DNA from 3 places in the Flavonifractor sp. DFI.6.63 genome. Region 1 is predicted to be linked to each of the others. Evidence: predicted binding sites of a transcription regulator. Region 1 holds the regulator's gene; each other region holds the start of a gene.

Region 1 (10,282 bases):
GCGGTCTACGCCCTGACCAACCGCCGCTTCCGCCTGCGCCCCGCCGCCATGCTCCGCCCCGGCCTGCCGCTGCTGCAAAAATTCATCCGCTACTCCAGCCCGGTAGTCCTCAACGAGACGCTGTGGGGCCTGGGCACCTCGGTCTACAAGGTCATCTTGGGCCACATGGAGGGCTCCACCGAGATCCTGGCCGCCCGCGCTCTGGCGGGCAACATCGAAGACATTTGCTCGGTGGCTGTGTTCGCCGTGGCGGGCACCGCCTCCATTATCATCGGCCGGGAGATCGGCGCGGGCCGGCGGGACACCGTCTATGAGGTGGGGGCCGCGCTGAATACGCTGGCCATGCTGTGCGCCCTGGCCATCGGGATCCCTATGGTCCTGTGCGCCTGGTTCGTCTTCCCCGGCCTGCTCTATCCCATCTTTCACCTCTCCGGCGCCGCCGGCTCCATCACCACTATGATGCTCACGTTCACCGGCATATTCCTGGCCCTGCGTTCCTTCAACTCCGTCAATATCGTAGGCGTGCTCCGGGGCGGCGGCGACGTGCGTGCCGCTACCGCCATCGATCTGATCCCGCTCTGGTGCGCGGCGATCCCGGCGGCGGCTTTCCTCGGGCTGGCGCTCCGCCTGAGCGTCTTTTGGGTCTTTGCGGGGATCGAGCTGGAGCAGGTCGTGAAGTTCGGTTTCGGCGTGCGGCGCTTCCGCTCCCGGGAATGGATCAACGACGTAACGCAATTTGCCAAATCAGAACCGGGGACGGCGTAACGCCGTCCCCGGCAAGAATCGAGCCCTGTCCGTCATGCATCCCTCTGTCGAAAAAGGCCAAAGGCCTTTTTCGACAAACTGCGGGGACGGCGTTACGCCGTCCCCGCAGACTGTCTTATTCTGATTTTGTGGCGCTCTCCAGCAGGGTGAGCGTCTTTTTTTCGCAGTCCAGCTCCGCGGGAACCCCGATGGGCAGCACACCGATGGGGGCGGCGTGGCCGAAATTCAAATTATAGAGGATGGGAAGCTCGCTTCGCCCGGCCTCTTCCGCCACCACCTGACGCAGGGCCTGCTTATACTCTTCATAGTAGGCCTCGTCCTGGGGCTTGCCGAACAGAATTCCGCTGACCGCGTCCAGGACCCCCTGGGCCGCCAGATTGCGCAGGGCCCAGGTAACGAAGGTGGGCGAGGGCTTATCCTCGCTGGTCTCCAGAAACAAAAGCGCGCCCCTCCATCGTTCCGGCGCGGGCCAGACCGGCGTACCGGCCGCCATCATGAACACGTCGATACAGCCGCCCAACAGAGGACCGCGCACCGTACCGCGCCCCTGAAGCAGCTCGTAGCCGTGCACGTCCGGCCGCAGGATCTTCCGCCGGTCCATATTCTCCTCCGCCCAGGGCACAAAGGTATCGCTCCAGAGGGGGCTGGGCTTGATCTGGTAACCCGCCGTATCCCCAAAAAGCACATCCCGCACCGCTTGGGCGGTATAATCGAACATGGCCCCGTACTCCCCGAATTCGCACAGGACGGAAGGACCGTAAAAGGAGGTCACGCCTGCCTTAAGCATCATAAAATGGTTGATGGTGGTATCGGAATAGCCCATAAAAATCTTGGGATGGGCGGAAATCACCGCATAGTCGATATAAGGCAGCAGCCGGATGGTATCGTCCCCGCCGATGGCGGAGAAAATAGCGGCGATGGAGTCATCCCGAAAGGCGTCCATCAGGTCCCGGGCCCGCAGCTCCGGATGCGCGTGGACAAAGGCCGCACCCTTCAGCGCGTGGGGCATGGGACGCACGCGCAGGCCGAAGTCCTCTTCCAGCCGCCGCTTTGCAATCAAATACCGGTGGAGCAGCTCCGCCTCCCCCAGGCCGCCCCAGGACAGGCTGACCACCGCCACCGTATCCCCGGCCTTCAGCCGCACGGGCCGCTTCATAATTCCAGCTCCATCCGGACGTCGGAGAGCTGGAACCACTTGTCCGAATACTCCACGTATTGAAAGCCGAAGTCCTCATAGAGCCTGAGCGCGTCCTTGAGCTTATGGTTGGAGGTGAGCACCATCCGGCGCTGCCCCGCGTCCCGGGCGGCCTGGATGACCGCTTCCATCAGCGCGCGGCCGACGCCTTTTCCGCGGAATTCCTCCCGCACCCCAAGCTTGAGGGCCTCGCACACGCCCTCCCCCTGGAGTTCCAGCATCACCATACCCACAATCTGCTCCCCCCACCGGGCCAGCAGCACCCGTCCGCCGTCCGCCAGGAAGCGCTCCGGCGCGGCCAGCATCTCCAGGTCCACCGGCTCCAGCAGGTCGTGCTCCAGCAGCCAGGGCAGGGAGATCTCTTCCAGCTCGTGTTGATAGCGGGGATCATAGTCGATGATCGCAAAGGCATCCACGTCGGTCAGCCCTCCTTTATTCTTCGTTTAGCATACCATAGGTTCCCCCGTGCCGTCAATCTCTCCTGCTTTCGCATTCCCGCGACTCAGGTGCGTTTTCCCGGCCCGCCCGCCCCGTTCATATTTAATTTACATCCGGCCTATTGACTTTTCGGGGGGACGGTGGTACATTATCTTTAGCACTCAGAGATGTTGAGTGCTAAAATCATACGGGAGGCGGCGCAAATGGATTTGACGGAACGAAAAAAGCGGATCCTGCGCGCCATCATCGAAAGCTACATCGAGACGGCGGAACCGGTGGGTTCCAAGGCCGTCGCCGCAAATATCGGCATAGAGGTCTCCTCTGCCACCATCCGCAACGAGATGGCCGACCTGGAGTCCATGGGGCTTTTGGAAAAACCCCATACCTCCGCCGGGCGTGTGCCCTCTCCCCTGGGGTACCGGCTGTACGTCAACGAGCTGATGGAAGAACATAAGCTCTCCATCCAGGAGACGCAGCGCATCAACCAGGCCCTGCGCATGAAGATGCGGGAGCTGGACCGGGTGCTCACCGAGGCGGGCCGCGTGGTGTCCCAGTTGACCAATTATCCCGCTTTCGCCCTCTCCTCCGGCTCCGGCCGGGTGACCATCCGCCGCTTTGACCTGCTGATGGTGGAGCGCAATGCCTTTATCATCGTGGTGATGACCGATACGAATATCGTGCGCAACCGGCTCATGCGCCTGCCCTCGGACTTGACCGAGGCCCAATTGCAGATGCTCAATACCCTTTTGAATACGACCTTCACGGGCCTGTCCCTGGAGGAGATCACCCCGGAGCTGATGCGGGTGGCCCAGCATGCCGCCGGCGAGGCTTACGGCCTGATCAGTCTGGTGGTCTCCTTTGCCATTGAGGTGCTGGAGGCGCTGGAACAGCGCACCGTACACACCTCGGGCATCACCCATCTGCTGGAGCTGCCGGAGTACCGCAGTCTGGACCGGGCCCAGCCGCTGATGAGCTACCTGTCCGACGAAAACGACCCCGCCCACTTCCCCATTCCCAAGGACAACCCCATGGATATCCTGATCGGCCCGGAAAACGTAGCCGACGCGCTGAAGGATTCCAGCGTGGTGGTGGCCAGCTATGACATTGGGGACGGCATGCGGGGCGTTATCGGCGTGGTGGGCCCCACCCGTATGGATTACGCCAAGATCACCGCCCGGCTTTCCTATCTGGCGGAAGGGCTCTCCCGGCTGTTCGGCCGGGGGGAGCTGCCCGGCGGCACAGACGATAAGAAATAGGAGATGACCTCTTATGCGCGAGAAGAACGAAATGCCCAAGGACGAATTGGAGCAGGAGCCGCCTGCGCCGGAAACGCCCGGAGCCGCCGCGCCGGATGCCGGAACGGACGTCCCCGATCCCCTGCTGGAGGAGCTGGAGACCCTGAAAAACAGTCTGGCCGATCAGGAGGATAAATTTCTCCGCCTGGCCGCCGAGTACGATAATTACCGCCGCCGCAGCCAGAAGGAAAAGGAATCCGCCTGGGCGGACTCCAAGGCGGAGACGGCCGCGGCTTTTCTGCCGGTATACGATAATCTGGAGCGGGCGCTCAAGCAGGAGACCAGCGACGAGGCCTACAAGAAGGGCGTGGAGATGACCATGGCCCAGCTGCGGGAAGTCCTCTCCAAGCTGGGTATCGAGGAGATCCCCGCCCTGGGCGAGGCCTTCGACCCCAATCTTCACAACGCCGTGATGCATGTGGAGGACGAGGCAGCCGGAGAAAATACCATCGTGGACGTGTTCCAGGCGGGCTTCCGCTCCGGCGACAAGGTCATCCGCTTTGCCATGGTGAAGGTCGCCAACTAGCCCGAAGCGCGGAGCAGCCGCCCGTCGCGGAGGGCGCGCAGCAGGACGCCCAAGCGCCCCGTCCGCGCCCCGGATTTCTTTTGTTAAAACAAAACCCTGATAAATATTGGAGGAACGGAATTATGTCTAAAATCATCGGTATCGATCTCGGTACGACCAACTCCTGCGTCGCCGTCATGGAGGGCGGCGAGGCCGTTGTCATCCCCAACGCGGAGGGCAACCGCACCACCCCGTCCGTGGTGGCCTTCTCCAAGGACGGCGAGCGTATGGTGGGTCAGGTGGCAAAGCGCCAGGCCATCACCAACCCCGACCGGACCATCTCTTCCATCAAGCGTGAGATGGGCTCCAACTACAAGGTGACCATCGACGGCAAGAATTATACGCCCCAGGAGATCTCCGCCATGGTGCTGGGCAAGCTCAAGGCGGACGCCGAGGCCTATCTGGGCCAGAGCGTCACGGAAGCCGTCATCACCGTGCCCGCCTACTTTACCGACGCCCAGCGCCAGGCCACCAAGGACGCCGGACGCATCGCGGGCCTGGATGTCAAGCGTATCATCAACGAGCCCACCGCCGCAGCCCTGGCTTACGGCGTGGACAAGGACTCCGACCAGAAGATCATGGTCTACGACCTGGGCGGCGGCACCTTCGACGTGTCTGTGCTGGAGGTCGGCGACGGCGTGATCGAGGTGCTGGCCACCGCGGGCAACAACCGCCTGGGCGGCGACGACTTTGACAAGTGCGTCATGGATTGGATGGCCGCCGAGTTTAAGAAGGACACCGGCATCGACCTGAGCGGCGACAAGGTGGCCATGCAGCGCCTGAAGGAGGCCGCCGAGAAGGCCAAGATCGAGCTTTCCGGCGTCACCTCCACCAATATCAATCTGCCTTATATCACCGCCGACGCCACCGGGCCCAAGCACCTGGACCTGACCCTGACCCGGGCCAAGTTCGACCAGCTGACCGCCCATCTGGTGGAGGCGACCGCCGGCCCTGTCAAGCAGGCGATGAGCGACGCCGGCCTCTCCTCGGGCGAGCTGGCCAAGGTCCTGCTGGTGGGCGGCTCCAGCCGTATCCCCGCGGTTCAGGACATGGTCAAGAAGCTCACCGGCAAAGAGGGCTTCAAGGGCATCAACCCCGACGAGTGCGTGGCCATCGGCGCGGCCCTGCAGGGCGGCGTTCTGGTGGGCGACGTGAAGGGCCTGCTGCTGCTGGACGTTACCCCCCTGTCCCTGGGCATCGAGACCATGGGCGGCGTGATGACCAAGCTCATCGAGCGCAACACCACCATCCCGGCCAAAAAGAGCCAGGTGTTCACGACCGCCGCCGACAACCAGACCTCCGTTGAGGTCCACGTGCTCCAGGGCGAGCGTGAGATGGCCCAGTACAACAAGACCCTGGGCCGCTTCAACCTGGACGGCATCGCCCCCGCCCGCCGCGGCGTGCCTCAGATCGAGGTCACCTTCGACATCGACGCCAACGGCATCGTCAACGTATCCGCCAAGGATCTGGGCACCGGCAAGGAGCAGCACATCACCATCACCTCCTCCACCAACATGTCCAAGGAGGACATTGACAAGGCCGTCAAGGAGGCCGAGCAGTTTGCCGCCGAGGACGCCAAGAAGAAGGAAGAGATCGACGTCCGCAATCAGGCCGACCAGGTGATCTACCAGACCGAAAAGGCTCTGGAGGACGCCAAGGACAAGATCGACGCCGGCGACAAGGCCACGGTGGAGGCTGCGCTGACCAAGCTGAAGGACGCCATGAAGGGCACCGACGTGGAGGCGATCAAGGCCGCCACTGAGGAGGCCAGCAAGGCTTTCTATCCCATCGCGGAAAAGATGTACCAGCAGGCCAATCCTCAGGGCGGCCAGGCAGGCCCTGACATGGGCGGCGCCAATTTTGCCGGCGGCGCTCCGGGCGGCAGCAATACCGACCCCAATGTGGTGGACGCCGACTACGAGGTCGTGGACGACGACAATAAGTAACGAATCCGAAAAGCGGCGGGGCGGAGATCGCCCCCCTACCAAAACGTAGGGCGGGGGCTTGCCCCCGCCGCTTTCCGCGTAAAGAGGTGAACACCAATGCCTGAACAAAAAAGAGACTATTACGAGGTCCTCGGCGTGTCCAAGGGCGCCACGGACGACGAGATCAAGAAGGCCTACCGGAAGCTGGCCAAACAGTACCACCCGGACCTGAACCCCGGCGATAAGGCCGCCGAGGCCAAGTTCAAAGAGGTCAACGAGGCCTACGAGATCCTCTCCGACAAGGAGAAACGCGCCAAGTACGACCAGTTCGGCCATGCGGGGGTGGACCCCAACTTCGGCGCGGGCGGCGGCTTCGGCGGCGGCTTTACCGGCGCGGATTTCGGGGACTTCGACCTGGGCGATCTGTTCGGCTCCTTCTTCGGCGGCGGCTTCGGCGGCGGCAGCGGCTCGGGCCGCGCCCGCAGCGGCCCCATGAAGGGCGACAACCTGCGCTCCTCGGTGACGATTTCCTTTGAGGAGGCCGCGTTCGGCTGCGAGAAGGAGATCGTCCTGAACCGCACCGAGTCCTGCGACGCCTGCAGGGGCAGCGGCTGTGAGCCGGGTACCACCGCAGAGATCTGCCCCGACTGCCGCGGCGCCGGCACCGTGCGCATTCAGCGGGGCGGGGGGGCCTTTACCTTCGCCACCACCGCCACCTGCCCCAAGTGCGGCGGCACGGGCAAGCTCATCCACTCTCCCTGCAAATCCTGCGGCGGCAGCGGGAGTGTGCGGCGGCAGCGGAAGATCACCGTCAACATCCCCGCGGGCATCGATAACGGCCAGGCGGTCTCCCTGCGCGGCCAGGGCGGCGCGGGCAAAAACGGCGGTCCGGCGGGCGACCTGCTCATCGGCGTCACCGTGCGTCCCCATCCCCTGTTCAAGCGGGACGGCACCTCAGTCTATCTGGACCAGCCGGTCTCCTTCCTCCAGGCCACCTTGGGCGCAGAGCTGGAGCTGCCCACCATCGACGGCAAGGTCAAGTGGAGCCTGCCCGCGGGCACGCAGCCCGGCGCTACCTTCCGTCTGCGGGGCAAGGGGATCCCCAGCGTCAACGGCCGGGGCCGGGGCGACCAGTACGTCACTGTGAACGTTACGGTTCCCACCGGTCTGACCCATGAGCAGAAGGAGGCGCTGCAGGCCTATGGCCAGGCCATGGGCGAGATTCCCGCCGCTGCCGAGGACGGTCTGAAAGGTTTTTTTGACAAGAAGAAGAAAAAGAAATAAAATAGGGGACGGATGCTGATCCGTCCCCTATTTCAGCTGTTTCGGAGGTGTCGGCCATGGGCCCCATCCGCTTTATCGTATATCTGTTCCCGGTCCTGACCATCGCGGCGCTGTTCTATTTCTTCGTCTGGTACTGGCAGGCCACCCGCACGCCGCTGGCCGCTCCTGGTTCCAGCGGGTCCGTACCCAGGCGCCGCTTCACCTTTGCAGGCAAATGCCACCCTATGGCGCGCCGGGATGCGCTGCCCCTGCTTGTGATCACGGCGCTTTATGCATTGACCGCTTTCGCTCAGCTGGGCTCCATGAAAGCGCCTCAGTCCGCCCTGGATCTGGGCGGCACGGAAAGCCATACCATCGTTCTGCCTCAGGAGGTCTATGTAGCGAACCTCTGGTATTTTCCAAACCTGGGCACCGGAGAATACAATCTGGAGATCTCCGCCGATGGAGCGCATTGGTCCACCCTCTGGTCCCGAACTGATGAAAGCGGCAGCGTCACCTCCTACTACTGGGCCGACGCCGCCGGATATGAACCCAGCTACGCCATGTCCCAGAACTACAATCAGCTCTTTAAATGGATTGAACTGGCCCCGGAAAATCCCCAGTACGTCCGGTATCTGCGCCTCACGGGGCGCTCCGACAAGGGTCTGCTGGAGCTGGGGGAGCTGGCCCTCTTCGACCACAACGGAACACGGGTCTCCACAAACGACTCCGCCGAGCCGCTTCTGGATGAGCAGGACACGGTCCCAGACGCGATCTCCTGGTTCAATTCAGCCTATTTCGACGAGATCTACCACCCCCGCACTGCGTTGGAGCACATCGAAGGGGTGTCCCCCTACGAGATCTCTCACCCGCCGCTGGGGAAGCTGATCCTCGGTCTTGGCATCCGCCTGTTTGGGATGACGCCCTTCGGCTGGCGCTTCATGGGCACCCTGTTCGGCGTGGCCATGCTGCCGCTGCTGTATGTGTTTCTGAAAAACCTGTTCGGCAGGACGGCGGTGGCCGCCTGCGGCACCGTGCTGCTGGCTGCCGACTTTATGCACCTGACCCAGACCCGCATCGGCACCATCGACACTTACGGGGTGTTCTTCATCCTGCTGATGTACTATTTTCTATACCGCTATCTCACCCTGCCCGCCGGCGCCCCCTTTCGGAAGTGTGCTCTGCCGCTGTTCCTCTCCGGCTTGTTCTGGGGGATCGGCGCAGCCTCCAAGTGGACGGTGATCTACGGCTGTGTGGGACTGGCGCTGCTGTACTTCATCGGACTGTACCAGAAGCTGCGGGATTGGCCCCGGGAAGAGCGTCACACCCGTACCGCCTGGACGTTCCGGCTTCTGGCCTTCTCGGCGCTGTGCTTTGCCCTGATCCCGGCCGTCATCTATGTGCTCTCCTATTACCCCTACGCCCAAGCCAAGGGGGACACCAGTCTGAGCGGCTGGCTGGGCGTGATGTGGGAGAATCAGAAGTATATGTTCTCTTACCATAAGGGCGTGGTGGACACACACCCCTATTCCTCCCGCTGGTATCAGTGGATCTTGGACATCCGTCCCATCCTCTACTATCTGGACTCCTCCCTGCCCGGCTACACCACCCGGTTCGGGGCCTTCCTCAACCCGGTGGTCTGCTGGGGCGGCCTGCTGGCCATGATCGCCGTCGCCGTGCGCATGGTCCAGCGCCGCTGCGGCAAGGCCCTCTTCATCCTGGTGGGCTATCTGTCCCAGCTGGCCCCCTGGTTCCTGATCGGGCGCATCACCTTCGCTTATCATTATTTCCCCTCTGTGATCTTCCTGATCCTGGCGCTGTGTTATGTGTTCCACGACCTGGCGGAACGGGAGGACGCCGTCCGCTGGAAACCTGCCGTCTATGCCCTGACCGGCGGCGCCGCGGTCCTCTATGCCATGTTCTATCCCGTACTGGTGGGCATTACGGTACCCACATGGTATACCACCTGCTTCCTGCGCTGGTTCCCTTCCTGGCCCTTCTGAGGCTTTGGGGCCTCGCTCACTTTTTTCTGGAGGTTTCTCACCCATGCTTCTTACGGATTATCATACGCACAGCGTCCTCTCTCCGGACGGAAACGTGCCCCTGGCCCGGATGGCGGATGCCGCCGTGGCGGCGGGTCTGGGAGAGCTTTGCATCACCGATCACTGCGACCTGATGGACCAGGACGGCGGGCGCGTGTACGGCTACAACTGGCCTGCCGCAGTATCCCAGTTCCGCGAGACCGTCCCCATGTTCCAGGGCCGGTTGAACCTCAGGCTTGGTCTGGAATTTGGCGTTCCCCATGTGGACCGTACGGCCGCAGAGCAGATCCTTTCCCTGCCGGAGCTGGACTTTGTCATCGGTTCCGTCCACAACCTAAGCCCCGCGCGCGGCGGGCGCGATTTCTATTTTGTTGATTATCCGGACGCGGACGCCTGCTATGCCGCCCTGGACGACTATTTTGCCTCCATGTCCGTTCTGGCCTGCACCGATCTGTACGATGTGCTGGGGCATATCATCTACCCGCTGCGGTACATGCACACCCCAGTCTCTCTGGAGCGTTACCGGGAGACGATCCGCACGATCCTGCGCAAGGTGGCGGAGGGCGGCCGCGGCATTGAGATAAACACCTACCGCGGCCGGACCATTGCCGACTGGCGGCCCATTCTGGAGCTCTACCGGGACTGCGGCGGCGAGATCGTCACCGTAGGCTCGGACGCACACCTGCCGGAGCACGTGGGGCTGGGGATATCGGAGGCCTGCGCGCTGCTGCAGCAGACCGGCTTCCGCTATCTTGCCACCTATGAAAAACGCAAGCCGGAACTGCACCGGCTGT
Region 2 (10,282 bases), on a different contig from region 1:
GAAATCTTGCTTCAGGCCATGTTCGGCTTCAATCGAAACAGGAAAAATTGCGCCTTGAAGTTTGGCCACGATTGCGTTATCGTATCCGTGTGACCCGAAGTCCACGCCCCAGATATACAGCCGAAAGGAGCCCGTATACATGCATAACGTCAAGTCCTCCGTTAGAATTCCGATCCTTGTGACTGCGCTGGCGTGCTCTCTGGCGTTCAACCTAGTGCAGTATGCGGCGAAAAAAGCCCCCCTCCCGCCGCTCGGCGGGACCTACCGTACTGCGGAAACCACGCCAGGCGCCGGCGCGTATCTGGTTTTTGACCGCAACGGGAATTACTGCAGGTACGCGCAAGCGCAAGGCGTGTTTGAAATCGGGACATATGCCGAAGGGGGAGAAAACCAGATTTCCTTAACTGCAAGCACGGGGGCATACCGCTGTGTTCTGCGGACAAGGGACGCCACCTATTTATTTGCAGACGCCGATTTGATCTCCTTCACCAAGCAATCCGATATCCCCAGCTTTTCCGGACGCGCCGGGGAGCATCCTCCGGAGTGGGGCCCTGCCGGCACAGGCCAATCACTGCCGGCAGCCGCGAAGACGCATTCGGAGTACAATGCGACACACGAGCGGTATGAATCAACGGAGACGGCAAAAAGCGGGTGAAGCGAAGCGCATGGTTGCAGGCAAAAAGAGCAAAGAGCAAGTTTTATGTGAGATCGGGGGCCGATTTTGCATCGAATCCATCCCCTTTGAACAGGTGGACCAGGCCACGCAGGAGGCGCTGAAACGAGAGGCAAGCTATTTATAAAGAGCGAAACCAAACGCTCAGCGCATTGACGCGCCGGCGCTATTACCTGGCAGCGGATACGCCGGAGAGCAGACCCTGCTCCAACTACCTGCGTGACCGGTACCGGGAAGCGCCGGCCCTGTATCTCCGGGGCGATCCGGAGAAGCCGTACGTATCCTCTAATTGCGAGATGCCGCCCATTGAGCCGGGGTTAATGGCAGGGATAGGCGAGTCGGATGCCGCCCGCAGGACGAAGCAATACCGCAGCCATCTGATCGATCTCAAATTGTTCCGTCAGATGCGGGAGGAGAACAAGTCCCGACCGGGCGCACCGCAAGCGGCCAAGGGGGGCCACCCATCCCCCGCTCCGCCGCTCCCCATGCGACCGGATCGGCAAACAGAGCGGCCCCGGGGAACGGACCTGCGTTCCCCGGGGCCTTTTACGGCGTTACAGCCGCTGCTTGCGCAAAAGCCGGATATCCTCGCCGTAGAAGGGGAGCACCCGGTATTCCCCCTCCAGCCGGGAGGCGATCTGGCCGGTGTAGCGGCGGCGTACCTCGTCCATGGACAGGTTGGAGGAGATCACCGTCCGCTTGTCCGCCATCAGGCGGGCGTTGACCAGGGTATACAGGGCGGACTGGACAAAGGGGGTAGTCAGCTCGCTGCCCAGGTCGTCCAGGATCAGCAGATCGCAGCCCAGATACCGCCGGGTCTCGTCCCGGGCCTCCTCCGCGTCCAGCTTGTCCCGAGCAAATTTCTGCTCCTCAAAGCGGGCAAAAATATTCACCGCCGTATCATAGACCACGGAAAAGCCGTTTTCCGACACGGTGCGGGCGATACAGGCGGACAAAAAGGTCTTCCCGAGCCCCGGGGCGCCGGTCAGGAAGAGGTTTTTGAAGTAGAATTTTCCAAACTTCTGGGCGTAATTCAGGCACACCTCATAGATAAACTCCATGTTCTCCCGGGGGGAGACGGCCTCCCCCGGCCAGGCCTGGGCATTATAGTAGTCCAGGGAAAACGCGTCAAAGGACTGCTCTCCCAGTTCCAGCAGCTTGGACAGCTCCCGGATCTGCTCCTGGGCGCAGAGCGTTTTCAAACAGGTGCACATCTCCACGCCGATCCACCCCGTATCCTTACATTTGGGGCAGGCGGGACGCTCGTCCAGGGCGTCGGCCGGATAGCCCGCACCGGTCAGCAGGGCGGTGCGTTCGGCCTGCAGGTCCAGGTTCCGGTCCCGGATCACGCCGATGGCGGGGGCCGGGTCCCGGCCCTCCCGCAGGGAGGCTGAAATGATCTGCAAAATGGTCCCCCGCAGCTGCCTGTCGATCTCCGCCACCCGGGGCAGGCGCCGGTAGATCTCCGCCCGCCGGCGCTCCAGCTCCCGCGCCCGGTCCTCCCGGGCTTCCTCCAGACGCCGGGCGGCCCGGCGCAGAACGCTCGCCTCGTAGGCCATGGCTTATCCCCCCTCCTCACGCTGTTTTTTCATAAAGGCCCGCATCCGCTCCAGGTCCTCCCGTACCCGCGCGTCCGCCTCGCCTGGGGCGGCGGAGCGCCCGGGTTCCGCCGCCCCCGCCCGGACCGGCCGCGGCCGGTCTCCCGCCTCGATCTCCGCCAGGGTATGCAGGTTCTTTTTGTGCCAGAGGCACAAGATCCCGTTCATGTAATCCCAGTCCATGCCCTGCTTTTTGTATACCGTCTTTTCGTAAGCAAGGCGGAGGGCCTCGTCCCCAAAGCCCATATCCGTCCAGGCTGCGATCTTTTTCCGTTCCTTCTCCACCAGGGGACGGGGCTTCTGATCCAGCAGGCGCAGGATCTCCCCTTCCCGGGTACGCAGGGTCGCCAGGCGCTTCAGGTGCTGCTCGGCGGCCTCCAGCGTATCCGCCCCCTGCCGCTTCCAAAGGAAGCCTTCCTTCTGGACCTGCGACATGCTGGGCACCCGCCCGGGCCCGTACTTGCGCTGGAATTCCTCCACGCACCAGCTCACCAGCAGGCAGATGACCTCCGGGGGCAGGCCCAGGTAGTCGTACAGGGTAAACAGGCTCTTGAGCCCGGCCGTGGAGAGGATCTTCCCCAGCCGCCGCTGGACCTCGGCGACCAGGCCCGGAAAGCCGGAGCGTCCGTCCTCCAGTTCCCGCGTAATGTCGGCGGCGGAGTATTCCGGCGGCCCCTCCGGCTCCGGCGGCGCCGGAGGAGGAGCCGGCTGGGCGCTTTGTTCCGCCAGGCCCAGCTGCGCCAGCGCCTCCAGGGCGGCGTCCAGCCGCACCCCGTCCCAGCGCAGGGCCCTCCGGGCCGCGTCTGGTGCGGCGGAACGCCCGTGACGCAGCAGCCACAGGTAGAGCAGCGCCGCGTCTCCGTTCCCGGCGCGCAGCAGCCGGTCCGCCGCCGGACCGGTCATCGATACGATCTCTCCAGGCAGCAGCAGCTCCTGTGCCACGGGCGTCCCTCCCTCCGCAGGTATTGTGTTTCTATCATATCACAACCTTCCGTTGTTGTACACAAAAAACATCTGCGGGCATTCCGTTCTGCCGCCCTCCGCTACTGCTTTGCCTCGCCCGGGATCTGCCGGCTGCACAGGAACCAGTCCTCACACTCCAGATGCTGGGCCTGCGGGTTGTTCTGCCGGGAGAGCAGTTCGTCATAGGTCCGGGGCGGCGGCACCAGGGCCGGCTGTCCCGGCTGCCAGTTGGCGGGGGTGACCACATGCTCCCGGTCCGTGGTCTGAAGCGCGGTGAGCAGCCGCAGGATCTCCGGTATGCTGCGGCCGTTGGTCAGCGGGTAGACCAAAATGGCCCGGATGGTCTGCTCCGGGTCGATGAAAAACACATTGCGCACGGTCTCCTGACGGCTCACATCGGGCGCCATCATCCCGTAGAGCCGCGCGATCTCGCCGGTGCGGTCCGCAATGATTGGAAATGGTACCTGTACGCCGGTCGCCACGTAGATGGCGTAGACCCACGCCAGATGGGACGGGTTACTGTCGATGCTCAGTCCCAGCAGCTGGGCGCCGCGGGCTTCAAATTGGGGCTGCGCCTTGGAAAAGGCAAGAAACTCGGTGGTGCAGACCGGCGTAAAGTCGCCGGGGTGAGAAAAAAGAACGACCCATTTGCCCTGATAGTCGGACAGCTTGATGGGCCCGAAGGTGGTGGCTGCGGAAAAATCGGGCGCCTTCATGCCGATGCGGATACAGTTGTTCTCCACGCGGAATAACCTCCATTCTGTACCGCTATCTTATGCAGAAGATAGGCGCATCGTGCCGGATGCGCCCGCGCGCCAAGCCCGCTTCCAGGCCCCAGCGGAGCAGTTCCCCGGAATTTGTGACTTTTCTTTGCATAATATATTGTTTTTTTGTAAACGTTAGCACTCTCATATTGACAGTGCTAATCCGCCGGTCTATGATAAGGGCGTACCAAGAAAGAGGGACCGGAGCGGCCCCTCCGCAGGGCATAAGGTAAGACGACGAATGGAGGAATGACTTATGTTGCCCAGCATTTTTGGTGAGAACCTGTTTGACGACTTCTTTGATTCCGGTTTCGACCGGGCCTTCTGGGGCGGGCGCGATGCGCTGTACGGCAAGCATGCCAAGCACCTGATGAAGACCGACGTGAAAGAGCGACCGGAGGAATACGAGCTGGCCGTAGATCTGCCCGGCTTTCAGAAGGACGAGGTGAACGTGGGCCTGGAGAACGGCTATCTGACCATCCGCGCCGCCAAGGGCCTGGATAAGGACAAAACGGACAAGGACGGCAAATACATCCGTCAGGAACGGTACGCCGGAGTCTGCACCCGCAGTTTTTATGTGGGCGATGTGAAGCCGGAGGAAATCCGCGCCAAGTACGAGTCCGGCGTTCTGACGCTGCACATCCCCAAGCGGGACGTCAAGACCGCGCAGCAGCCCAACCGCATCGCAATCGAATAAGGTCTTTCCGGCGGGGCCGGGGCGCGAGCAAAACTCGTGCCCGGGCCCTTTGACATTTTCGAGCGTTTCCACCAAAACCCGCAAAGTTCATGAAGATTTTATTTTTAATTTACGGCAGCTATGCTATAATAATACGAACGGGCGCAGCCGCTTTTCGGTTGATTCCCGCGGTTTTGCCGCATTTGTTTGAACGGCGGCTGCATCCGTCCGCAGTTTCGTACTTCAGGACCGGTTTCCATGCGCCCTTCCACCGGCGCGCAAATGATGCGGCGCGTTCCGGCCGCCTTGCCCAAAGCACTTGCACCGGAAGACGCCTGTATGTTCCAGGCTTGCGGCTTTGCGCCGTATGCAGTATAATGAAACTAGATTCGTATGGTCAGGAGGGCTTTCCATGAAGAACCGCGTCACCGTAACCATTGCCGGGCAGGAGTATACCCTCGTCGCCGCCGAGGATGTGCGTTACGTCCAGAGGGTCGCCAGCCATGTGGACGCCAAGGTGCAGGAGGTGCTGGACGGCGCGAAGGTCTCCATGGTGGACGGCGCCGTTCTGGCTGCGGTAAACATCGCCGACGAGTATTTCAAGGAAGTGGAGACCGCCGAGAACCTGCGCCGTCAGCTCAAGGAGTACCTGGAGGAGGCCACCAAGATGAAGCTGGAGCTCTCCGAGGCCAAACGCGAGATTTTTAAGCTTCAGAACCAAAAGGCCAAATAGGCCGCCGCCTTACCAGGTCCGGAAATTTGATCGCCCCGGAGGTCCTTATGTTAGAGCTGCTTTCTCCTGCCGGTTCCATGGAGGCGCTGTTCCCCGCGCGACCGGCCGCGCGGGGGCCCCTTTGATTCGAGCTTATCACCGGACGGGAGTGAATCCCGTCCGGCTCCGCCGCTTCCGCGGCGGGGCGGCCGCCGCCTTACCAAATCCGGAAATTCGATCACCCCGGAGGTCCTTATGTTAGAGCTGCTTTCTCCTGCCGGTTCCATGGAGGCGGTGGCCGCGGCCGTGCAGAACGGCGCGGACGCCGTCTATCTGGGATATGGGGATTTTAACGCCCGCCGCAATGCAAAGAATTTCTCCCGGGAGGAATTTGCGGCGGCGGTTTCTTATTGCCATCTGCGGGGCGCCAAGGTCTATCTGACGTTGAACACCCTGCTCACCGACCGGGAGCTGCCCGAAGCCGCCAAATACGCCGCAGACGCCTCGGCCATCGGGGCGGACGCGGTGCTGGTACAGGATCTGGGCGTGCTGCGGATGCTGCGGCAGGTATCCCCCGATCTGCCCCTCCACGCCTCCACCCAGATGACGCTGCACAATCTGGACGGCGTCAAGCAGGCCGCTGATCTGGGGCTTCAGCGGGCGGTGCTCGCCCGGGAGCTGTCCCGGGACCAGATCGCCTACATCTGTGAGCGCTCCCCCATCGAAATCGAGGTCTTCGCCCACGGGGCCCTGTGCATGTGCTACTCGGGGCAGTGCTTTCTGTCCTCCGTCATCGGGGGACGCAGCGGCAATCGGGGCCTTTGCGCCCAGCCCTGCCGTCTGAAGTACGGCTGGGCGGAGCGGGCCGACGCCTATCCGCTCTCCCTGAAGGACCTGTCCTTGGCGGGGCACCTCCAGGAACTGCGCAAGATGGGGGTGGCCTGCGTCAAGCTGGAGGGGCGCATGAAGCGCCCGGAGTACGTGGCCATTGTCACCGGCATCTACGCCGCCGCCATCCGGGAGAACCGGGAGCCCACGGCAGAGGAGCTGGCCCAGCTGGAGGCCGCATTCTCCCGGCAGGGCTTTACCCAGGGATACTATCTGGACCGGCAGGGCCCGGAGATGTTTGGCGTGCGGGAGGAAGCGGGCAAGGAGCCCCGCGAGCTGTTTGCCCGGGCCCGTAATACCTACCAGAGCGGAGAGGCCGCCCGGGTCCCCGTGACCTTCTACGCTCTGATCCGTCCCGGCGAGCCCGCCCGGGTCGGGGTGGAGGACCCCCAGGGCCGGGTGGCCACCGCCGAAGGCAGCGTGCCTGAGGCCGCCCATACCCGCGCCCTGGACGCCCCGACGGTGGAGAAGCAGCTCTCCCGCACCGGGGGCACCCCCTACCGCTGCGAGAAGGTCCGCGCCCTGGTCGAACCGGGCCTGTCCCTCCCCCTGGCATCCCTGAACGCCCTGCGCCGGGAGGCTCTGGACGCCTTGAGCGGGCAGCGCTGCCAGCCGCCACGCCGGCGGGGCGGGACCTATCATGCCGGGGCCCGGTATGAAAACCGGAAGGACCCCCCCGTGCTCACGCTCTCCCTGCGGTACGCCGAACAGCTCACCGCGGAGCTGCTCTCCCTCTCGCCCGCGCTGGTCTACCTCCCGTTGGACGAGCTGTGCGCCCATCCGGACAAGGCCGCCGGGACTCCAAACACCCGCATCGGCGTCACCCTGCCCCGGGTGGCCTGGGACCGGGAGTGGCCGCAGCTGCTGGAACAGCTGCGCAGGGCCCGCGCGCTGGGCGTGGAGGACGCCCTGGCGGGGAACCTGGGCATGCTCTCCTGCGTCAAAGAACTGGGCTTCACCCTCCGGGGGGATTTTGGCCTGGAGGTGTACAACTCCCAGGCGCTCAAGCAGCTCAAACGGCTGGGGCTCCGGTCCGCCGCCGTCTCCTTTGAGCTGAAGCTGGCCCAGATCCGGGATATCTCCAAGTGCATGGACATAGAGATGATAACCTACGGGCGGCTGCCCCTGATGATCCTGGAAAACTGCATCATTCAAACCCGCGCCGGGCACTGCGGCTGTGAAAACCCCAATGTGCTTACCGACCGGAGGGGGGCCCGTTTCCCGGTGATCCAGGCCCCCGGCTGCCGCAATGAGCTTTTGAATTCCCAAAAGCTTTTCCTGGCGGACAAGGCCGCCGACTACCGCCGCATCGGCCTGTGGGCCCAGCGGCTGCTGTTTACCACGGAAAACCCCAAAGAGTGCGTGCAGGTGACCCGGCGGTATTTGGAAAACGACCGCTGGGCCCCCGCCGAATATACCAGAGGCCTCTATTACCGGGACGTAGAATAAGGAGAACGCCAATATGCAGATGAAGCTTTTTGTCCAGCGGCTGGACCCCCGTGCGCCGCTGCCCGCCTGCCAGACCCCCGGTTCCGCCGCCATGGACCTGGCCGCCCTGCTGGACGCGCCGGTGACCATCGCCCCCCGCGCCCTGGTGAACATCCCCACGGGGCTTGCCATCGCGCTGCCCGACGCGGGCTGGGTGGCGCTGGTCTTCGCCCGCTCGGGCCTGGGCATCAAGCACGGGATCGCCCTGTCCAACGGAGTGGGGGTCATCGACAGCGATTATCGGGGAGAGCTCCGGGTGGGGCTGACCAACCTGTCTGACACGCCCTATACGGTCCAGCCCGGCGACCGGGTGGCCCAGCTCATGGTGGTGCCCGTAGCCCGGGCCTGCGTGCTGGAGCTTGACGAGCTGCCCGCCACCCAGCGGGGCGCGGGCGGCTTCGGCTCCACGGGGAAGTGAGGCGCATGGGCATCGTTTTGGCCTCCCGGTCCCCCCGCCGGCGCCAGCTGCTGGAGCAGATGGGCCTGCGGGACTTCCGCATCGTCTGCTCCGACGCGGATGAGACGGCGTCCCCCGGCCTGACGCCCCCGGCGCTGGTGGAAGCGCTTTCCGCCCGAAAGGCCGCAGCCGTGCAGCACGCGGCGGCGGCCGGGGACCTGATCATCGCCGCCGACACTGTGGTGGCCCTGGACGGCCGGGTCCTGGGCAAGCCCGCCGACGGGCCGGACGCATTTGCCATGCTTTCCGCCCTCTCCGGCCGGCGCCACCAGGTCTACACCGGCCTGACCGTGGTATGCGGCGCGCAGCGTCTGACCGAGCACGAGGTCACGGCCGTGACCTTTCGGAGCCTGTCCAGCGCGGAGATCTGCGCCTACATTGCGACCGGCGAGCCCATGGACAAGGCGGGCGCCTATGGAATCCAGGGGCGGGGCGCCCTGTTTGTGGAGGGGATCGAGGGGGATTATTACAACGTGATGGGCCTGCCGGTGTGCCGTCTGGGGCGCATCCTGGCCCGGCTGGGCGTGGACTGCGCCCGGCTTTGGAGCGAGCTGTGACCGTTGAGAGGGAGGGCGACACGTGAAAGACTTTTTCCGGCACAATGGGGTCCTCATCCTCATTGCCGCCGTCCTGCTGGCGCTGGTGACGGCGGTGGTCTCCATGCTGCTGGGAGGGACGGCGGACCCGCTGTCCAATCTGGTGGGGATCGTCACCACCCCGGTACGCAACGGCATCAGCGCCCTGGCCGGCTGGACGGAGGAACAATACGCCGACGCCTTTGAGCGGGAACAGCTCAAAAGTGAAAACGCAGAGCTCAAGCTCCGCGTGGCCGAGCTGGAGGAACAGGCCCGGGCCGCGGAAGCCGCCCTCCAGGAAAACGAGCGGCTGCGCAGCCTGCTGGACCTGCGGCCCAGCCAGCGGGAGTTCGATCTGGAATCGGCCACCGTCACCGCCCGTTCCACCTCCAACTGGGAGTCCACGCTCACCATCAGCAAGGGCAGCTCCTCGGGCCTGGAAGCCGACGACTGTGTCGTGGACGAATATTGGAACCTGGTCGGCATCGTCCTTGAGGTGGGGGAGAACTGGGCCCGTGTGGCCACCGTGGCGGATTCCGGCCTGGAGCTGGGCGGACAGCTGGCCCGCACCGGCGGGGCGGCCATCCTGGAGGGCGACTTTGCCCTGATGGGGGAGGGCAAGCTCAAGCTGAGCTACCTGCCGGAGAATGCGGAGCTCATCGCCGGGGATCTGGTGACCACCTCCGGGCGGGGGGGCGTATACCCCGCCGGGCTGGCGGTGGGCCATGTGGAGGAGGTCCATACCGAGGCCAGCGGCATGACGCGCTATGCCGTCATCGTACCGGAGACCGATCTGGACGGGCTCAAGCAGGTCTTCGTGATCAAAGAATTTACCATCGTGGAGTGACGTCGCAAGCGGTCGAAAAAGGTGCTTCGCACCTTTTTCGAGGAGGATCACACGCAAGGCGGACCTCGATTTCTTGCGGAAAAGTCGGCCCGCCTTGCGTGTGAAGTGTCATTTCCGAGGCGCATGTCCCCGGAAATGACGGATTTTGATTTTATTCCGCCGCCTGCCTGCGCCCGCAGGCGCGTTTCGGAGCGCAACCGCCCCATCGGGGCGGGTCTTAGCGCGGAGATGGCGACGGAACTCTGCGAGGCTTTCCTGCGGGAGGGTTTTTCGACAAGCTAATCGGGAAGGCAGCGGGAAGGAGGGCGTTTATGACCCGCAGCGATTTTATGATAAAATGGGGCGTGTATGCCCTGGCCATCCTGCCTATTTGGTTTCTGGAGGTCTACGTGCTCAACCGCCTGCCGGTGCTGGGGGTGACGCCCATGCTGATGCCCCTGGCCGCCGTGGCCGCTGCCGTGCTGGAGGGCGCCACCGGAGGCGCCGGCTACGGGCTGTTCGTGGGGATCCTGTGCGACGCGGCCTATCACGGCACCAACGGCGCCATGACCCTGGGGCTCTGCCTACTGGGCATGGCGGCGGGCGCCCTGGCCCAGTACGCCCTGCGGCAGAATCTGGTAGGCTGCCTGCTGTGCTCCTTG
Region 3 (10,282 bases), on a different contig from region 1:
CTCTACCTGCCAATCGTTGCAGTCCAGGGTAAAGCGGGGGCGAAACAGGGTAAATTCCTTTCGAATACAACCCAAACACACCCCTCCGGCATAGAGGGCGAACCGGGGCAGCAGGGTGAGCAGCTCCTCCTTTACCGTGCCCAGGTGGTCGCCCGCCGGACCGTAGATCTCCAGCCGGTGGCCCCAGGCCAGTCTGCCCTCCACCGTATAGACCGTGCGGCCTTCCCCATCGTAGATATCATAGCTGTCAAACCAGGAGAAAAACCGCTGCTTGAATACAAGCTGCATAAGACCTCCTTTCTCCGTCCTCTCTCAGACGGAGCAGAAGCGGGAAAAGTTGCGGTCTTTTTACGAAATCCGCCGCAAAGCGGCGCCGCTTTGTTTCTCAGCCATACGGCCGGTTCAGCGGACCTTATCGTATCACGAAATTTGCCCTGTGTCCAGAAGCGGGACGCCGCGAACCCAAAAAAGCACCGGCCGCGGCCGGTGCTTTTGGGCCCCTGTGCATCGCCGCAGGGGTACCGCCTTCGTATTACGGCTTCCGGGGCAGCCGGTGCCTGGTCCCGTCCGGCTCCACGATCACCGTGTGTTCCAGCTGGGCGACCAGGTTGTCCCGGTAGGCGGCCACGTACTCCTGCCGCAGCAGGTCCCGCTCCACCATCTCTTCCGGGGTGAGCCCCCCGGGGCTCTTTGCTTTTTTCGCCAAAGCGTTGATCCGGTCGATCTTCGTCTGTTCCATTACACATATCGCTCCAATACCAGTAGGATGCGTCCTTTCCGGGACGTTCCGCCCACTTCCTGCACCACGCATTTCCCCAGGCCCCGGCAGGAGATCACGTCCCCCTGGGCCACCGCCCGGTCGGGTTTGACGCACTCCCGGTAGTTGAGCTGGAAGCGGCCCGAGGAAATGAGGTCGGCGGCCTTGCTCCGGGCCAGGGAAAAGCCGGAGGCGGCCACCGCGTCCAACCGCAGGGAGGAGACCGTATCCCGGATAAGCTTCCCCTGCACCGGCGGCGGGGAGAGCCGTTCCAGCGCCACCGGAGCCAGCCGCAGGCGTACCCGCCCCGCCTGCTCCAGATGGAGCAGCAAAAAGTCCCGGATCTCCTCCAGGACGATCAGGTCGCACGCCCCCTCGCCCACCAGCAGATCCCCCACCTTTTCCCGGTCCAGTCCCAGGCCCAGTACGCTGCCCAGAAAATCCCGGTGTGTCAGCGCCCCGTCGGCCGGGAAGGAAGCCCGCAGCGCGCAGACGGGACAATCTCCGCCCGTCTGGAAGTCCTCCGGCTCCTGCCAGTCGGGCAGGAAGACGCAGATATTACGCTGCGCTCCCTCGTAGCCCCCGAAAAACAGGTGCCGGGGATGTCCGGCCGCGGCCAGCAGCGCCTCCACGCAGGCCCGCTCCCCGGGGGAGAGGAAGCCCGTGTGGCTGGGAATGTTCCGCCGCCGGGCCAGCTCCAGCTTGTCCAGCACCCGGGCCAGCAGCAGCCGCTCCTCCCCGTTCCGGGCGGCCTTGTTCAACAGTTCCGTCTTTGTCATCTTCGTCCTCTATACCGCCGTGGACCGCTGGGCCCGATAGAGCTGGGCGTACGCCCCGTCCCGCGCCATGAGCTGCTCGTGGGTGCCCTCCTCCCGGATGCCGCAGCCGTCGATGACGATGATGCGGCTGGCCGAACGGATGGTGGACAGGCGGTGGGCGATGATGAGCGTGGTGCGGCCCCTGGCCAGCTCGTCAAAGGCGCTCTGGATCCGCGCCTCGGTCACGCTGTCCAGAGCGGAAGTGGCCTCATCCAGGATCAGGATGGGCGGATTCTTCAGGAAAATGCGGGCAATGCTCACCCGCTGCTTCTGTCCGCCGGAGAGCATGACGCCCCGCTCGCCCACCTGGGTCTGGAAGCCGTCGGGCATCTCCAGAATATCATCGTAGATCTCCGCACTCCGGGCGGCCTCCACGATCTCAGCCTCGGTGGCGTCGGGCTTGCCGTAGCGGATATTGTCGTAAATGGTCCCCGCGAAGAGGAACACATCCTGCTGCACGATGCCAATCTGGGCGCGCAGGGAGTGCTGCTTAAGCTCCCGCACGTCCTGCCCGTCCACCAGGATGCGGCCCTCGGTCACGTCGTAAAAGCGGGGGATGAGCTGGCACAGGGTGGACTTGCCGCCGCCGGAGGGACCCACCACCGCCACGGTCTCCCCGGGCCGCACATGCAGCTTCACATGCTCCAGCACGCTCTCCCCGGCGCTCTCATAGCGAAACGTCACGTCGTCCACCAGAATGTCGCCCTTCACACCGGTCAGGTCCCGGGCGTCGGGGGCGTCCTGGATATCGGGCTCCAGACGCATCAGCTCCACAAAGCGCCGAAAGCCCGCCATGCCCTGCATAAACTGCTCTACAAAGGCGGAGAGCTTGCGGATGGGGGTGATAAAGGCGGTCACGTACAGCGCAAAGGTGGTCAGATCGATAAAATCCATCTCCCCCCGCATGATGAGAAAGCCGCCGAAGGCAATGACCAGCACGGACAGGATCCCCATGCAGAATTCCATCCCCGACTGATAGCGGGCCATGGCCTTGTAATACCCCCGCTTGGCCCCCCGGAACTGGTCGTTGGCGGCGTTGAACTTGGCGCTCTCCGCGTCCTCGTTTGCGAAGGCCTTGGCCGTGCGCATGCCGGAGATGGAGGATTCCACCTCTCCGTTGATGCCCGCCAGCTTGGCCTTGACCTCGGTGGAGGCGTCCATCATCCGCTTGCGGGAAACGGCGGTAAAGATCACAAAAACGGGGATCACCGCAAACACCACCAGGGCCAGCTGCCAGCGGATGGTGAGCATGATGCAGAACGCGCCCAGAATGGTCACGGTGGAGATGAACAGGTCCTCCGGGCCATGGTGGGCCAGCTCCGTGATCTCAAACAGGTCGCCGGTGACCCGGCTCATGAGCTGGCCGGTGCGGTTCTTGTCGTAAAAGGAAAAGGAGAGATCCTGCATATGATGGAACAGGTCCCGCCGGATATCCGCCTCCATGCGTACGCCCAGCAGGTGCCCCCAGTAGGTGACGATGAAGTAAAAGACGCTCTTGAGCACATAGGCCCCCGCCAGCAGCGCCATAACCACAAAAAAGGCGGAAAAGAGCTTCTGGGGCAAAAGGGTCTGCATCGAGCTGCGGGACACGATGGGAAACGCCAGGTCCACCATGCAAATGCACAGGGCGCACGCCATGTCCAGCGCAAACAGCTTCCAGTGGGGTTTGTAATAGGAGACGAAAATACGCAGATATCCGCTCTTTTTCATCTGTTGGGTGGTCAACTCCACGCCTCCTCTCAAAAACAGATCGACGATCCGGCAGTTTAGTATAGCCCCCCGCCCCGGCTTTGTCAACGGCCGGCGCCCGTTTGCGGAAACTTCCTGTTACCGGATTGGAACCGCCTATTAACCCCTTCGCCGGGACCGTGTGATAGAATCAAGGCGTACCCGCTCGGGCGGCGGAACGCCGCCGTACCGTCGGGCAGGACGTCTCAAACGCTCAAAAGGAGGGTCTTTCATGAGAACGCGATCGCTTCCGCTGCTTTGCGCCCTGGCGTTGCTGCTCTGGCTGGGGGCCTGCACACGGCAGGCTCCAGCCCCATCCCAGGCCCCGGAAACGCCTCCGGCCACGCCCGAGCCGGCGGCAAGGTACGATTTCAAGGTCCTGCCGGTCACGGAGGAGGGCATCCGCACCCTCTACGGCTGGGAGGGATATGAGGTGCGCAGGATCACCCCGTTCGAGGAGGATTATCTGGTGGAGTACGACCCCAACGACGGGGCGGGGACGTTTACGCTGCTGAGCTGGGTGTTCGGCAATACCGGCCGCCGGGTGCAGCTGTGCGGCATGACGGAATTTACCTCTTACGAGATCACCGGACCCGGCCAGGTACGCTACAGCACCTCCGGCCTGGACGCGGGCACGCCCTGGAAGGGCCTGCCGGAGACCCGCGCCGTCCTGGTGCTGGGGGACGAAAACGGACAGGTATCCCCCCATTTTATTGAGTTTGCGGAGACTTCCGAGCCCGCCTGGCTGGACCCGGAGCAGCCGCTGAGCATGGGCTTTTGGTCCGACGGCGGACTCGCCCCCGGGGGGCGCTGGTATCAGCTCTATGACGCCCGCATCGACGCCGACGGGCTTTCCTTCTCATTTATCCCCAACGGGGACAGTGCGGAGCGCTTCCAGAGTTTTTTCCCCGCCTGCACCACCATCCCCTGCTTCGACACCCAATACGACCCGGCTGACCGCGCGTTCACCCTGCGGCTTTACAACACCAGTCTGGCCAGCGGCGGGATCGGTCAGGAGGATCTGGACTGGGCCGGGACGGGCGCATACGACGGTCTCTACCCCTACGCCTTCCCGGAGGGCGGCCTGGGCCGGGACAGCCACTTCCTCCGGGAGGTAAGCATCCGGCAGGACGGGGAAGACGCGGTGGTCACCGCCAAGCTGACGGAGCGGGCCTGGCGCTTTACGGTCAGAAGCTCCAACCTGGGGGGCGACGCCATCCCCTCCTTCCGGCTGGTCTTCCGGGAGTACGACTGGGAACAGGATGAACGCTGACGGCGGGCGGCCATACGCCGCCCGCCGTCAGCCTGCTGAAGTTCACCGTGCCAGCAGCTCTTTGGCCGAGATCCCGGGTTCAGTCATGGAATAGGGGTCCAGGATCTTGTCCAGGGACGCCTCGTCCAGCAGCCCTTCCTCCAAAATGAGCCGACGCACCGGGGCGCCGGTCTCGATGGCCCGCTTGGCCATCTCGGCCGCCTTCTCATAGCCCACATGGGGGCAGAGGGCGGTGATGATGCCAACGCTGTGCTCCACCATATCCCGGCAGCGCTCCCGGTTGGCGGTGATCCCGACGATGCAGTGATCCACCAGGGTATGTACCGCGTAGGTAAGGGTCTCCACGCTCTGGATGAGATTATAGAAGATGATGGGCTCAAAGGCGTTGAGCTCCAGCTGTCCCGCCTCGGCCGCCATGGTCACCGTCATGTCGTTGCCGATGATGTTGAAGGCCACCTGATTGACCACCTCCGGGATGACCGGGTTGACCTTGCCCGGCATGATGGAGGAACCGTTCTGCCGGGGCGGCAGGTTGATCTCCCCAAAGCCGCACCGGGGTCCGGAGGACATGAGCCGCAGGTCGTTGGACATCTTGGACAGGTTGACGGCGCAGGTCTTCACCGCGCCGGAGACCGCCACAAATTCATCCAGATTCTGGGTGGCATCGATCAGATTGAAGGCCTGCACCAGGCTCAGCCCGGTGACCTTGGACAGATTGGGCACGATGCGGCGCAGATACTGCTCGTCGGCGTTGATGCCGGTGCCGATGGCGGTGCCGCCCATGTTCAGGCAGCGCATCTCGTCCTTGGCCCGCTCGAAGCGGGCGATATCCCGGCGCACCGCCTCGCTGTAGGCCCGGAATTCCTGACCCAGGCGGATGGGCACCGCGTCCTGCATCTGGGTGCGGCCCATCTTGATGACGCCGTCGAACTCCTCCGCCTTTTCCACCAGGGCCTGGTACAGCCGCTCCAGCTGGATCTGGGCCCGCACCAGCAGCTTGAGCACCGCCAGCTTGCCCGCGGAGGGGAACACGTCGTTGGTGGACTGGCCGTAATTCACGTGGTCGTTGGGGTTGACTAGGCGGTAGTCCCCCTTCTCGCCCCCCAGCAATTCGATGGCCCGGTTGGCGATGACCTCGTTGGCGTTCATATTCAGGCTGGTACCTGCTCCGCCCTGGATCGGGTCCACGATGAACGCCTCGTGGAGCTTGCCCGCGGCGATCTCCTCACAGGCGGCCACGATGGCGTCGGCCACCCGCTTCTCCAGAAGGCCGATCTCGTAATTGGTGATGGCCGAAGCCTTCTTGATCTCCGCGATGGAGTTGATGAGCTCCGGATGCATGGCCAGGCCGGTGATGGGAAAGTTCTCCGCCGCCCGCAGGGACTGCACCCCGTAATAGACGTCTTTGGGAACGGCCCGCTCCCCCACGGAATCGTGCTCGGAGCGGTAAAGCTGCTGCTTATCGGACATGGATCGGCACCTCTTTGCAAGTTTTCTTTCATATTACAGCTGCATTGTACCACTGCCGCCCCTATTATGCAAGCGCTCGTGCAAGAATTTTTGCACGTACGCCCGCTGTTTGTAAACTTTCCATGAATACCTCTTGAAAATAAGGGCACGAAGGATTATCATAGCGTTAGCACTCAAAACTTCGGAGTGCTAACGCTATGTTATTACAAATGAGTTCATATAGGAGGCATCCACATGGCAAAGAAGCAGTTCAAGGCGGAGTCCAAGCGTCTGTTGGATCTGATGATCAACTCCATCTACACCCACAAGGAGATCTTCCTCCGTGAGATCATCTCCAACGCCAGCGACGCCATCGACAAGCTGACCTACAAGGCCCTGTCCGAGGGCGGCACGGCGCTGGACCGGAGCGCGCTTCAGATCACCCTCATCCCCGACGAGGCCGCGCGCACCCTCACCGTCCGCGACAACGGCGTGGGCATGACGAAGGAGGAATTGGAGCAGAACCTGGGTACCATCGCCAAAAGCGGCTCCCTCCAGTTCAAGAAGGACATGGCCCAGGCCGAGGGCATCCCCGAGAGCGACACCGACATCATCGGCCAGTTCGGCGTGGGCTTCTACTCCGCCTTTATGGTGGCCGACACCGTCACCGTCACCTCCCGGGCCTGGGGCAGCGGCGAGGCGTGGCGCTGGGAGTCCTCCGGCGCGGACGGGTACACCCTGACGAGCTGCGAAAAGGCCGACGTGGGCACCGAGATCGTCATGAAGCTCAAGCCCGACGCCGACGAGGAGGACTATTCCCAGTATCTGAAGACGTACACGCTGGAGCGTCTGGTCAAGAAGTACTCCGACTATATCCACTATCCCATTAAAATGGAGGTGGAGCACTCCCACGAAAAGCCCCGCCCCGCGGACGCAGGGGAGGACTACAAGCCGGAATACGAGACCGTGCGGGAGTGGGAGACCCTCAACTCCATGGTGCCCCTGTGGCAGCGCCCCAAGAGCGAGGTCAAGACCGAGGAGTACAACGACTTTTATAAGGAGAAGTACGGCGACTGGGAGGACCCCCTGAGCGTGATCCACGTCTCCGCCGAGGGGACCGTGGAGTATAAGGCCATGCTCTATCTTCCCGCCCACGCGCCCTTCGACTTCCACTCCCGGGAGTACCAGAAGGGCCTGCAGCTCTACTCCTCCGGCGTGCTCATCATGGACAAGTGCGCCGACCTGCTGCCGGAGCATTTCCGCTTCGTCAAGGGCGTGGTGGATTCCCAGGACTTTTCCCTGAACATCTCCCGGGAGATGCTTCAGCACACCCGCCAGCTCAAGGTCATCGCCGCCAACCTGGAAAAGAAGATCAAGGGCGAGCTGCTGCGCCTGCAGAAGGACGAGCGGGAGAAGTACGAGACGTTCTGGAAGGCCTTCGGCACACAGATCAAGGTGGGCGTGGTCAGCGACTACGGCGCCCACAAGGAGCTTTTGCAGGATCTGCTGCTCTTCTGGTCCTCCAAGGAGGGCAAGCTGGTCTCCCTGGCCGAGTATCAGGCGCGGATGGCCGAAGGGCAGGAGTTTATCTACTACGCCTGCGGCGAGGACGTCCGCAAGCTGGAGAAGCTGCCCCAGGCCGAGCGCATCCGGGACAAGGGATACGAGATCCTCTACCTCACCGAGGAGCCCGACCAGTTCGTGGTGGACGCGCTGGGCGCGATGGGCGGCAAGAGCTTCAAGTCGGTGGACTCTGACGACGCCCTGCCCGAGAGCGACGAGGAGAAGGCCGAGATCGAGAAGAAGTCCCAGGAGAACAAGGATGTGCTGGACTTCGTGAAGCAGACCCTCGGGGACAGGATCAAGGAAGCCCGGGTATCCAAACTGCTCAAATCCGGCGCGGTGTGCATGACCGCCGACGGCCCCATCACCCTGGAAATGGAGAAGTACTTCCAGAAGGTGGATCCGGAAAACGCCCGAAATATGAAGGCCCAGCGGGTGCTGGAGCTCAACCCGGATTCCGGGGCGTTCGCCGCCCTGCGCGACGCGGTGGAGACCGACCCGGACAAGGCCAAGCAGTATGCCGAGCTGCTCTATCACCAGGCCCTGCTCATCGCCGGGCTGCCCCTGGAGGATCCCGCCGGATACACCGAGCTGGTGTGCGCACTGATGAAATAAGAACCCGGAGGCCCGCACCATATGGCGCGGGCCTCCGGGTTCTTCGGGCTCCTCTTCCTCTACGACCTCAAGGATATCCTCGATGCCGCAATCCAGGGCAGTAATGATCTCACCAAGGGTCGCACTGTCATAGCGAACCACCCAATTTTTATAATAGTGGTCAATTGTCTGATACTTAATCCCCGACATCTTTGCCAGCGCATATCGGGAGATCCTGCGTTCATCCAAGTAGCGGTTCAGCTTCAGGCGGACTGTTTTCGCCATTGCAATCACCTCTTATTGGTATATATCTTACAATGGCTATTTTGCTATTGGCAATCTTCCGCTTAATGGATATAGTTAAACAGGCATATACCTATATATAGGTACGCGGTAATCGTATGGTCAATTACAAACATTTATATTCCGGCCTGTTCAACGCCATCACCGATGCGCTGGAGCTGCTGGCAGCCGGAGACGTGATCGCCATGCGCAATACCCTCCAGGACGCCCAGCGGCATACCGAGCAATGCTATCCGGAGGACGACGCAGCCCCCTCCAAAGGCCTGCTTACGTCCGGCCGAACCTAGACGCAAGCCTGCCGGAACGCCGGGCCCCGCCCCGCCTTTCGGCGCCACCCCCATAAAACACTCAAAGCAGGGGGCGGCAGCCCCCTGCTTTGGCTCAGCTTGTCGAAAAAGCTCCCGCAGAGCGCCTGGCAGCCTTCCCCGCAAGGGGCGGCGCCGCCGCAGCCGCGCGGGCGTCTTCCGCTACAGGAAAACGCTGTTTTCTGCGGGTTTGGAAAAATTCTGCTCCAGCATGGCCACATGGGACCGAAAGGCCGCGTCGTCAAAGTATTTGGCTCCGCGGGTGCAGCGGCGCACGCAGGCCTGGCACTTGATGCAGGTCCCCGTGACCTGCGTGACGTCGGCCGGGTTAATGGCCCCCATGGGACAGACCCGGGCACAGACCCCGCAGCCGCAGCACCGGCCCGGATCGGTCTGTGGCTTGGCCTTGAGAAACTTGGCCGGCTGGCCGTCCGTCCCCCTGGGCACGTAGTAGGCAGCGGCGGCGTCCCCGGGCACGGCCGCCGGGGCGGGGGGCGCCGCCAGGGCGCGCACCCGCTCCGCCACACATCGGGCAAAGGCGTCCGCCTGCCGCAGGTCGTCCCCATCCGGCCGGCCGGCCGCCAGACGGTCGGTAAAGGCATGGCGGCCGACAAAGGCGGCGGCGGCCACGGTGTGGAACCCGTCCGTCTCCAGCGTGACGCACAGCTCCGCCAGGGCGTTGTCAAAGCTGCGGTTGCCGAAGGTGACCACGCCCACCGCCAGCGCGCCGCCGCCCTGCAGCTTCGTCTGCACATCGGGCAGGATCTTGTTGGGCAGCTTGCCCGCATAAGTGGGCAGCCCGACGACCACCAGATCTCCTGCGCGGAACCGCCGCGGCTGCGCGCGGGCGTTCTGCGGCGTGAGATCCACCATGCGGCAGCTTTGCCCCAGTCCGTCCGCCAGTCCCGCTGCAAGGCGCTCCACCACCCTGCGGGTATTGCCGGTGGCGCTCCAGTACACGCCCCACACCTGCTTGCATTCCATGAAAACCGCCTCCCTTTTTTCCGCGGGCGTCCCGCGCCGCGGCATAAAACAAAATCGGGCCGCGCCGGCTAAGGGGCCGCCCCGCGCCAAGCCTCCCCGTCCGCAGGGTCCTCCGGCAGCGGCACCCGGCGGTGCTCCACCGGGCCCCACTCGGGCAGCGGCAGGTTCTGCATCGCGCCGAAGACCCGGTTTTTCAGGCCCGGATAGCGCCCGTCCAGCGCCCGGATCAGCTCCTTGATCTCCTGCCGCTTGGTGTTCCCGTCCGCCGGGCAGGGGTTGAAGACCACCGGCAGGCGGCCGCGCTTTGCCGCGTTGCGCAGCATTCCCTCCCCGCAGTAGAGCAGGGGCCGGATCTGAGTGATGCCGGTGCGGTCCAGATAGGTCACCGGCTGAAAACAGGACAGCCGTCCCTCATAGATCAGGGAAAGGAAGAAGGTCTCCACCGCATCGTCGAAGTGGTGGCCCAGGGCGATCTTCCGGATGCCCCGCTCGGCCAGCGCGTTGTGGA

The links. Region 1 encodes HrcA, which represses chaperone genes, less so after heat shock. Its sites were predicted from a motif close to TGTTAGCACTCNNNNNNNNNGAGTGCTAACA; they were not measured.
Region 2: the regulator HrcA is predicted to act here: its motif matches at 4,132-4,162, upstream of NE547_RS00085 (Hsp20/alpha crystallin family protein).
Region 3: the regulator HrcA is predicted to act here: its motif matches at 6,211-6,241, upstream of htpG (molecular chaperone HtpG).

Annotation. Positions count from the first base shown of each region.
Region 1 covers NZ_JANGBE010000004.1:16,365-26,646, forward strand. Annotated here, with positions in the region: gene NE547_RS02835 (MATE family efflux transporter) at 1-765, shown strand, start outside; gene NE547_RS02840 (S66 peptidase family protein) at 881-1,921, opposite strand; gene NE547_RS02845 (GNAT family N-acetyltransferase) at 1,918-2,376, opposite strand; gene hrcA (heat-inducible transcriptional repressor HrcA) at 2,602-3,654, shown strand; gene grpE (nucleotide exchange factor GrpE) at 3,668-4,219, shown strand; gene dnaK (molecular chaperone DnaK) at 4,342-6,204, shown strand; gene dnaJ (molecular chaperone DnaJ) at 6,301-7,467, shown strand; gene NE547_RS02870 (glycosyltransferase family 39 protein) at 7,524-9,449, shown strand; gene NE547_RS02875 (histidinol-phosphatase HisJ family protein) at 9,493-10,282, shown strand, end outside.
Region 2 covers NZ_JANGBE010000001.1:12,257-22,538, forward strand. Annotated here, with positions in the region: gene NE547_RS00065 (hypothetical protein) at 140-655, shown strand; gene NE547_RS00070 (ATP-binding protein) at 1,228-2,232, opposite strand; gene NE547_RS00075 (DnaD domain protein) at 2,236-3,213, opposite strand; gene NE547_RS00080 (peroxiredoxin) at 3,315-3,977, opposite strand; gene NE547_RS00085 (Hsp20/alpha crystallin family protein) at 4,255-4,695, shown strand; gene NE547_RS00090 (cell division protein ZapA) at 5,087-5,407, shown strand; gene NE547_RS00095 (U32 family peptidase) at 5,642-7,723, shown strand; gene dut (dUTP diphosphatase) at 7,743-8,180, shown strand; gene NE547_RS00105 (nucleoside triphosphate pyrophosphatase) at 8,186-8,776, shown strand; gene mreC (rod shape-determining protein MreC) at 8,799-9,641, shown strand; gene mreD (rod shape-determining protein MreD) at 9,953-10,282, shown strand, end outside.
Region 3 covers NZ_JANGBE010000003.1:62,953-73,234, reverse strand. Annotated here, with positions in the region: gene NE547_RS02200 (LURP-one-related/scramblase family protein) at 1-288, opposite strand, end outside; gene NE547_RS02195 (DUF896 domain-containing protein) at 533-739, opposite strand; gene NE547_RS02190 (RNA-binding protein) at 739-1,536, opposite strand; gene NE547_RS02185 (ABC transporter ATP-binding protein) at 1,546-3,285, opposite strand; gene NE547_RS02180 (hypothetical protein) at 3,536-4,576, shown strand; gene NE547_RS02175 (aspartate ammonia-lyase) at 4,619-6,046, opposite strand; gene htpG (molecular chaperone HtpG) at 6,281-8,203, shown strand; partial or broken gene NE547_RS02165 (helix-turn-helix domain-containing protein) at 8,273-8,467, opposite strand; gene NE547_RS02160 (hypothetical protein) at 8,584-8,772, shown strand; gene NE547_RS02155 (4Fe-4S binding protein) at 8,953-9,774, opposite strand; gene NE547_RS02150 (ATP-binding protein) at 9,843-10,282, opposite strand, start outside.